3 regions of the Lysinibacillus sp. FSL M8-0216 genome follow, and region 1 is predicted to be linked to each of the others. Evidence: riboswitches for the same ligand, from Rfam matches in the RefSeq annotation. Region 1 holds a riboswitch; each other region holds the start of a gene.

Region 1 (3,222 bases):
TTAGTTTAAAATAAAATGCTGTCATGAGAAGTACCCTCCGTATACGATGAGGAATAAAAAAATAGCCGTTATACCAAGCCAGTTTTTTTTGCTATAGGCGCCCGTTTCATGCCAATAAACCGTTTCACCACCACGCGCCAGCATGGCATGATTAAGCTCTCGACTGCGCTGAAACATTTCAATAAACAACGCGGCAATTAGCATAGACACTGAACGTAACCATTGCATGGGTGAGTGGTAGCCAAGCCGGGCTTGCTGGGCCAAATGAATTTTTTGCATGCTTTCTAAAAAAATAAAAATAAAACGATAGGTGAGTTCTACTAGCTCAACTAATAAAGTAGGTAGCCGCCATTGTCGAAGCACATAACAAATTCCTTGTACAGATGTCGTTAAAACTAAAAAATATAAGCAACTTATACTGCCAAGTACAATAAAGAATAGTTGCTGGGCGGTAGCGATACTGGCTCTCCCAATAAAAATTGTCCAGTTCATATACGTAAATGCCCCCATATGGGCTGGTAATGTATGCGCTGCTGGAGCTATCGAAATGATGATTGATAAGAGACTTGTGAATAAGAAAAAACCAGGTAGTAATAATAGCTTCGCATAATAGTTTAGTGGAATTTTCGCGCCCCAAATGATAAAAGCACTCATTACAAAAAATGTAATGAGTGAAAGTCGTTCATCTCTCATAATAAGCGTGAATAAAAGTAGTCCTAATGAAAATATCATTTTTTCTAGCGGATGAACGAACGCTAGCTTATTGAGATACGCATACTTATCAATGAGTAACATAATCCTTAACCTTCTTTATGCTTGCCACGCATATAGCCAATAAAGTAGCCGATAAAACCAGCACCAATAGCTGCTTGTAGCACGAATAATAAGCTTTCAATTTCACCACTAGGTGGTTCCCACAAACTATCAAACCATGGCTCATATTCTGCATTGATCTCCCCAATGGCTGCTTCTGCTTCACCGTCGGCTCCTCCAAATTCTGCTCCTTTTTGGACGAAAAGAGGGATAATCGCCAATAGTACGACGATTGCTAAAAGTAATAAATTTCGTTTCATATTAGTGCGCCTCCTTTGTAGAGAAAACACGTAAAGATTTTAATTCGCTAATATTATATTTTTTCAAGAAGTTCATGACAATAACTGTTAATATTCCTTCACTCACAGCTAATGGGATTTGTGTTAAGGCAAAAATACTTGCGAACTTTGTAAAGGAAGCCATAAAGCCTCCAACTTCAGATGGGAAGGCTAGTGCTAATTGAATGGAAGTCACCACATATGTACCTAAATCCCCAAGCATGGCCGCAAAGAAAACAGCTAATGAAAACGATAACCCCAATTGTTTTGCCCCTTTAAATACAAAGTAGGCGATAAACGGTCCTACAATAGCCATCGAAAATGCATTAGCCCCTAATGTTGTGATCCCACCATGAGCTAAAAGTAAAGATTGAAATAATAAAACAATTGTCCCGATGACACTCATGGCTAACGGTCCAAATAATACTGTTCCGAGACCTACTCCTGTTGGATGTGAGCAGCTCCCTGTAACTGAAGGGATTTTTAAGGCTGATAGGACAAAGGCAAACGCACCGGACAGCCCCAGAATCATTTTTGTTTCAGGGTTTTCATCAATTGTTTTACGAATAGAGCGCAATCCTAAAATAATAAATGGGATGGAGATTACCCACCAAAAAATAGCCCATTCGATTGGTAAAAAACCTTCCATGATATGCATGGCGAAGGCACGCTTTGGCACCATTAAAAAAGCCAATAGAAAATAACTAAGTTTCCACCAAGACAGCTTCAATTTTTTTCCTCCAAACTGTAAATAGATTTTTAGAATGTAGCGTGCGTAATAAAAAAGCACTTTTCCGTTGTTGGAAAAGTGCATAGCTAAAAAAGCAAATAACATTTTCATCTGCTAAGCCGCACACCTATCCTCGTAGGCTGAAACGATCACTTATGTTCGGCAGGTCTCCTGGCTCTAGTTCAACACTTTATAGGTCTTCCCATCCATTGGACAGTGACATTTTCTATAAAGCTCCCTATTACAGTGGCGGGACCGCGCCGGACTTAAACCGGCTTCCCTTTTAAGCAAAATGACGAGCATTTTACACCGAAAAATAGTAAGTTGTGAGATTTCACGACAAAGTGTATCACGAATTTCCATAATTATGCTATACTTTTTTTATAAAAAATTAAAAATAGAATATCAATGTCGAAAATTCTGATAACTAACGTTTTTTAGGATTAAAGAAGGCAAATTCAAATTTTTAATAGCTTTCACCCCTCCTATGAAATTGATAAATTTGTCATGATTTTTTAAAGAAATATTGAAATTTTAAAATAATAAGATATGATTAAGACAGTTTTCTATTATGTATACGATTAAAAATTTCATATAAAACGTCGATAAGTGCTCGAAGAACTCGAGATAATAGGGAAATTGGTGAAAGTCCAATACAGCCCCCGCTACTGTAATAGCTGATGAAATCGCAATGCCACCTGTGCAAACTAGGGAAGGTGCGACAGTAAAATGAAGCTTAAGTCAGGAAACCTGCTTATCAGATTGTGCATGCAAACTTTTCGGAGGGAGAAGTTGAAGCAAAAGCGAGGATCTGTCTTTCAATCTATTCGTTTTTATTTGGCTTCTACAAACCTTTACTCTTCGGCAGAGTAAAGGTTTTTTCTTTTTTCCAAAAGCAAATGAGGGGAGATATAAGATGACAACGTGGAATTTAGAGGGGATGAAAACACATCTCTTTATTTGCAATGGCAGTAGCTGTATGAACAAGGATGGGGAGGAAATTACCCAAGCTATACGAGATGAAATACAGCGTAACGCACTAGATAAAGAAATACATACGACAAGAACGCGCTGTAATGGACGATGCAAGGATGCTTGTGTTGTGATTGCTTACCCTCAGGGGAATTGGTATCGTGTACCGTCAACGGAGCATGCTAGAACACTTGTACAGGATTTGCATCATGAATCCTTATATAACGATCATGTTTTTACACTTCGAGAAGGGACATTACAGCGAACAGCGCAAACAACAGCCATTAAAGGGATTGAAAAGGTGAAAGAGGGGTAAAAACATGGCGCAAAAAGGGAAAATTTTCGTAGTAGGCTTTGGGCCTGGAGACTTTAAGCATATTACGACACGTGCAGTAGAGGCTTTACAACAAAGTGACATGATCATAGGCT
Region 2 (3,222 bases), 2.3 Mb from region 1:
AATGCCGTAATGACACCAATGGGCAGTTCCCTTGGCAAGATGATGGTTCTTGCAACTAAATCACAAATAATAAGTAATGTTGCCCCATTAAAAAATGATAATGGGAGTAAATGACGGTGATCAGAGCCCCAAATCATTCTTGTCATATGTGGTACAACTAACCCTACAAAGCCAATTGTGCCTGAAACAGCAACTGCTGCTCCAGTTAGCATGGAGCCACCTACTAAAATCAAATACTTACTTTTCTTTACATTGACACCTAAATGCTTCGCTCTTTCTTCCCCATATAACAGAACATTAAGCTCACGTCTCTGAGTCCACAGCATAAGGGAACCAACAATGACAAATGGAATAATCATTTGAACATATGGCCAACCACGCATAGAAACAGAACCGAGTAGCCAGCCGATTACTTGGCGTAGCTCCTCTCCCGATAAAGCAATCATTAACGAGATTAACGATCCTAAAAATGAACTAAAGATAACTCCTGTTAAAATCAGTGTTTCCATCTTTAAAGAACGGTCTACTACTCTAGCAAAGCTCATCACAATCACCATTGTAATAATTGCGCCTATCATGCTAAAGGTAGGTAAGGCATACAAGCCTACAACAGGTATAGAAATATTAAAAAAAATTGTCATGACTGCGCCGACAGAAGCACCAGATGAAATACCTAATGTATATGGATCTGCTAATGGATTTTTGAGCAAGCCTTGGAAAGCCGCTCCCGCAATGGCGAGAGAAGCTCCTACTAGCCCCGCTAAAAGCACACGGGGCAACCGAATTTTCCAAAAGATATTGGCAGCTGTTTCATCAACTGACTGATTCCACAGCACTTCTATCGGAATATGAACAGAGCCTATAGCTACGCCACACCAGATGCTAATGATAAGAAGCGTACATGTTAATACATAGGCTGTTGCTATTTTTTTCACTTAAATACCTCAGGGTAGATAGCTTTTGCTAATTCCTCAAGGCCATCCGCTAAACGTGGTCCCTGACGGCTTGTTGTGCTTTCATCTACTTGCACAATAGCATTATTTTTTACTGCATTAATTGTATCGAAACCAGCACGCTTTGGTATTTTTGTTAAAATATCAGGTACATAACTATATGTCACCACGATGACATCTGGATTTTTTGTGATAATTTTTTCTGCACCAATTTCATACCAATTATCACCGTCTGCTGCTACATTTTTTGCATGGATCATCTCCAGCATTGCGTTCATAAATGTGCCTTGACCAGCTGTATAAATATTAGGTTCATCAGAGGCTTCTACAAAAACGTTCTTAGGTTCAACGTCGTTCACTTTCCCCTGAACCTCTTCCACTTTCGCCTTCATGTCAGCAATGATTTTTTCAGCTTCTGGTAATTTCCCTGTAGCACGCCCAAGCTGTTCAATCGTTGTATAGGTTTCATTAAAATCTTGGGCATTTTTTACAACAAATACTTTCACGCCCGCAGATTCTAGCTGTGCTATGGCTGATTCCGAAAGAGACATGCTAGATTCATGTGCAAAAACGATATCTGGCTTTAAGGCAATAATTTGTTCAATATTGTACTCCATGCCACCAACCTTATCCTTTTCAACTACCTCTGGTGGATAATCGTCGTTGTCTGTAACCCCTACGATTTCATCCTTTAAACCTAGGCCAAACAATATTTCTGTATTACTTGGAATAAGTGACACTATTTTCTTAGGAGGAGCCTCTAGTGTAATATCCTTCCCAATAGCATCCGTTATAGTCATAGGGAATGTTGCTTCTTCCGCCTTAGATGTTTCTTGTTGTGTTTGCTCTTCTGTAGGTGTGGAATTGTCTTTTTGCGCCTCTTGTCCACAAGCTGCTAGCAACCCTATCGTTAAAAATGCCGATACCCCTATTTTCCAAAATTTCTTCATGTGAATCCTCCTTCGTTGATTTGTGCGTTCATGTGTTAGAAGTATTCCTCCATCAAAATAAGACCCCTCATCTTCGAATGATGAGGGGTCAAAATCGCACCAAAAAACTGATACAAAATCCACCATCCTATCCTCGTAGGCTGTCATGTCTATGCTATAAAGGCAGGTCTCCTGGCTTGTGCTCAGTACGTTTTTTCAAGCCTTCCCGAAATCTTCAGTGGCATCATTTGAAAAAACTCACACTTACAGTGGCGGGACCGCATCGGAATTACACCGATTTCCCTTTTCACTTTACTTAAGTAAAGAACCTTTATAATATTCAGTTGATTTTATTATACATGAAATTAAAAAAAGTCGCCTCTATATCAAGGCGACTCCAAAGGTTATTAGACGATTTCAGCAAAATACTGTACGGTTTTCATCGGAGCACCGATCGTTCGTAATGACCAAGTTTGCTCTAAATAAACATCCGCTAGTTTATCATATTTCCCACCAAACTTTTGTGCCCACTCAACGGCTATGACACTTTCATATAATTGAGCCATTTTTTTGGCAACATCCTTTGCTTCAAACGTTTTTGTCGCTTCATCGAGAGTACTAAAAATTTGTAAGGTTGCCGATAGTTTAGTCAATTGCTCTTGAACGATTTTCACTAATGAATGGTCTGTTAATACTTCTAATCGCTTGCTCATCACTTGAACAAACAATTCATGTGCCCTGTATTTATCCACTAAGCGAATAAGCTCCAAAGCTAGTATATTAGCCGTACCCTCCCATACCGTCAGCACTTGCGCATCTCTCAGTAAGCGTGGTGTTACAAAGTCCTCAATATAGCCATTCCCGCCATGTAGCTCAATTGCTTCACTTGCATAATGGACCGCCTGCTCTGCCGTTTCCTTTTTCATAATGGCAATATATAAACGGTTCATGATGATGTCTTGCTCTGTTCCCTGACCACCTGTCACTTTATCGTATAATTGAATAAGATCAAAAATCGTGGCTACTTCTACATGCAGCTTAGCGGCATATTTACCCAATGTATCCTGGATCATAGGATACTGTGTTAAAGGTTTACCAAAGGTATATCGATTTGACACATAATGCTTCGCCTCTAAGAAGCCACGGCGCATAATACCAATGGATGCCACAGCATTACAAATTCTTGATAAATTAAGCGCCTCCAGCATATAATAAATCCCTTTATTTTGATCACCAACTACATAAGCGAGTGCTCCATCAAACTCAACCTCACCAGATGGAACGGCTTTCACACCTAATTTATCTTTTAGTCGTCGAATACGAAGTTGGTTAGCCGATCC
Region 3 (3,222 bases), 1.5 Mb from region 1:
CTCCCTATATTAATAAGCGTTCTTACCTTTATTCTATCGAACAAACTACATTAATACCAATTTTCACACTAGGTAATAAAATAAAAAATGCTAGCTGTAATAAACAACTAGCATTTTCTACGATCTTATTTATATAACTCTGGATACACAGCTTTAGCAACAAGCTCAACTGCTTCACCGATACGTGGACCTGGACGATTTGAGATATCTGTGTCAAGGGACTGAACTGCCTTGTTCTGAATAGCTGTTACCGTATTCCACCCATCACGAGCAAGGATTTCTCCAATTGGATTTTCTGTATAGTTGACTGTTGTTAAAATGACGTCTGGATTTCTCGCAATTACATCTTCCTCAGATATTTGCTTCCAGCCATCTAAATCTGCAAACACATTCTTTACATTTGCCGCATTTAATATTTCTTGTTGGAAAGTGCCAGAGCCTGCTGTATATATTTCTGGCTTTGGACTAATTTCTAAATAAACATTTTTTGGTGTTTTTACTTCCTTAATCTTTGTTTGCACATCAGCGATTTTTGCTTTAATTTCCTCGTTTAATGCCTTTCCTTTATCCTTAACATCCATAACAGCTGCAATTTGTTCGATATCTCCATATACATCATCAAATGTAGCCGCTGATTGAATAACAAATACTTTAATTCCTGCATCCTCGAGTGGCTTAAGTGCATCCTTCTCACCAATCGTATACGCAATAACAACATCTGGCTTTAACGCTAAAATTCGCTCACTGTTATAATTCACAGTATCAGAAACACGTTCGATTTTTTGGGCAGCTTCTGGATATGTATCATATTCAGTGGCACCTACAATTTTATCGCCAACCCCTAATGCAAATAGAATTTCTGTGTTACTTGGTTGTAAGGACACAACTGTTTTTGGTACTTCCTTAAACTCTATTTCTACACCACGATCATCGGTTACTTTGTAACTTGTTTGCTCAATTTTTTGTTCATCTTGGGTAACATTTTTATTTTTTGTATCTTCCGCAGTTCCACAACCTGCTAAAACGAGCGCTAGCAATAAAACCGATAGCCATTGTAAATTAAATAGTTTCTTCATTATTATTCACCTTTTTCTTTTTCATTGGATATGATTTACTCATAAACGGAATTTCAGCGATTCCAGCTTGTTGATTCGTATAGACAGCCATTACAAAACATACATTGGCTAATAAGCCTAAATAATCGAAGAGAATAGTCGGTACCTCTCGTTCTTCCGAAACCTTGTGTAAAGTTCGATATGATTTTTTCGCCTCACTACGACAAAGATGTAAAGCAGCAGCAGCCTCTGTTCCTTGAGGTAAAACAAAATTTTGAATCTCTTCCTTCACATGACTTACATAAAAATCATAGCGCTCACTTAACCAGGATAGATCCTCATCTGTAACTGCTAGCTTCCCACGAACCGAGCCATTCACATGATAAGCCATAGGTAAAATCTGTGTTAAATCATCTGCAACAACCTGGACATCCTCTTTCTTCACTATAGCTAGTGCAGCCCCTAAATGCGTTGTTAAACTATCTGTGCGAATCTCAAAATCGACAGTTGAAGCCTTCTCTCGCATAAAAGGATAACAAGAATAACGTGCATCTTTTTTCAACCTGCTGTCCCCCTTTTCATAATGAAAATCCTTACTTTTTTAGAACATAAAAAAACGTCGCTCCTCACGCAAAGGAACGACTAAAATAACATAATGATTGTCATAGAAACACGACACTGCCTATGTATTTGCCGTATATCCTCCTAGCTTCCGAAGAGTTGTTATACGTTCAAATAAAGGTCGGTCTCCTGGCTTGTACAACGCTCCTATATAATTAAATAAGAGCTATAAAGAACCTTCCCATTTCCTATGAAACAGTGGTTCATCTTTATAATAGTTGTACTTACAGTTGCGGAAACAGCTTCGGCTTATACCGAATTCCCGATTATGCTAGCTAGCACCTTTATTCTGCAAGAATAATTCACTTGTAAAGCAGTTTATCATAGTTTGATAGGAAAAAATAGTTGCGTACAAAAATGATAGCCGTTTTAGAAGAATTTTCATTTCCATAAAATCACTCTACTATAATACTTTTTCAATTGCTTGCTCAATATCTAGCTGTGAGTCTGTAGGCTCAAAGCGAGCTATGGTTTTTCCGCTTGCATCTACTAGGAATTTAGTAAAATTCCAGCGAATATTACGACCATCTAAAAAGCTTGGAGCAAGTTGAACAATTGCCTCAGCAAGCATTTTCTCCTGCATGCTTGCTTTTCCGAATTCACGAAAATCAACTTCATGTTTTAAATAATTAAATAAAGGATGTGTCGTCTCACCATTTACTTGGACTAGTTCAAAAATGGGAAACGAAACTCCATAGTTGACCTTACAAAGATGCGCAGTTTCCTCTCCATCTTCAGGATTTTGATGGCCAAACTGATCACAAGGAAATCCTAGAACGACAAAATTATTTTTGCCATATTTATCGTACATTTTTTGTAAGTCTTCAAATTGATATGTAAATCGGCATTGATTGGCCGTATTAACAATTAGCATCGTTTTCCCTCGAAAAGTTTCCATTGATAAAATTTCACCATTCGGCTTTCGTACTAAATAATTATAAATGCTCATTCCCTAACCCCTTTTGTCTTTTTCATATATTATAGTTGACTAATCTCCTAATAACCAAAGAGTTTGCACAAAAAACACCATCTCGTTACTAAGAACGGATGGCTGACTTATATTTCTTTTTATATTTAACATTTTGCTCTTCATTAATTAAGCGATGGGCTATGTCTAATAATTTAGGATCACTCGTTTGATCATATAATTTTTTTAAAGATACAATAATATCATAGCGAATGAGAGTAGGATGCTTTTCATCTAAACAGGTTTGAAATCTCTTGGCTAAATAAGATACGACTAAATCGCTTTGTACTTGACCTGCTAAACCAATTTTCCAAATAGCCTGTAATGTATGCCTTGCCGTGACGGGCTTTTCATCATAAGTCACAGCCCAAATCTTTAAAAAATCTTCTAATACTCTTTCTTCGGGATCACTTTTTGCAGCTAAAGCACATAAAATTTGTGCGGCAAGTGCACGTGCATGCCCATTTTTATATGTAAGCGCTTGTACAAGCTGTTCCCACACTGCATATGTCCAATCTACGGGCTCCTGCATAATTTTCATCAGTTCCTCGTAAGATTCATATTGAATATCTCGATCAC

Evidence for each region. Region 1 has a riboswitch for cobalamin ahead of MKX57_RS14660 (energy-coupling factor ABC transporter permease). Riboswitches for the same ligand answer to the same signal wherever they lie in the genome.
Region 2: another riboswitch for cobalamin. It lies ahead of MKX57_RS02505 (ABC transporter substrate-binding protein); the one in region 1 lies ahead of MKX57_RS14660 (energy-coupling factor ABC transporter permease).
Region 3: another riboswitch for cobalamin. It lies ahead of MKX57_RS22145 (hypothetical protein); the one in region 1 lies ahead of MKX57_RS14660 (energy-coupling factor ABC transporter permease).

What each region holds. Positions count from the first base shown of each region.
Region 1 covers NZ_CP152007.1:2,984,988-2,988,209, reverse strand. The annotation lists gene MKX57_RS14675 (ATP-binding cassette domain-containing protein) at 1-25, opposite strand, end outside; gene cbiQ (cobalt ECF transporter T component CbiQ) at 22-795, opposite strand; gene MKX57_RS14665 (energy-coupling factor ABC transporter substrate-binding protein) at 801-1,073, opposite strand; gene MKX57_RS14660 (energy-coupling factor ABC transporter permease) at 1,075-1,821, opposite strand; cobalamin riboswitch at 1,965-2,150, opposite strand; cobalamin riboswitch at 2,412-2,594, shown strand; gene MKX57_RS14655 ((2Fe-2S) ferredoxin domain-containing protein) at 2,738-3,109, shown strand; gene cobJ (precorrin-3B C(17)-methyltransferase) at 3,114-3,222, shown strand, end outside.
Region 2 covers NZ_CP152007.1:521,592-524,813, reverse strand. The annotation lists gene MKX57_RS02510 (iron ABC transporter permease) at 1-935, opposite strand, end outside; gene MKX57_RS02505 (ABC transporter substrate-binding protein) at 932-1,903, opposite strand; cobalamin riboswitch at 2,047-2,230, opposite strand; gene MKX57_RS02500 (acyl-CoA dehydrogenase family protein) at 2,290-3,222, opposite strand, start outside.
Region 3 covers NZ_CP152007.1:4,462,350-4,465,571, forward strand. The annotation lists gene MKX57_RS22140 (ABC transporter substrate-binding protein) at 126-1,076, opposite strand; gene MKX57_RS22145 (hypothetical protein) at 1,060-1,617, opposite strand; cobalamin riboswitch at 1,778-1,977, opposite strand; gene MKX57_RS22150 (glutathione peroxidase) at 2,080-2,625, opposite strand; gene MKX57_RS22155 (hypothetical protein) at 2,714-3,222, opposite strand, start outside.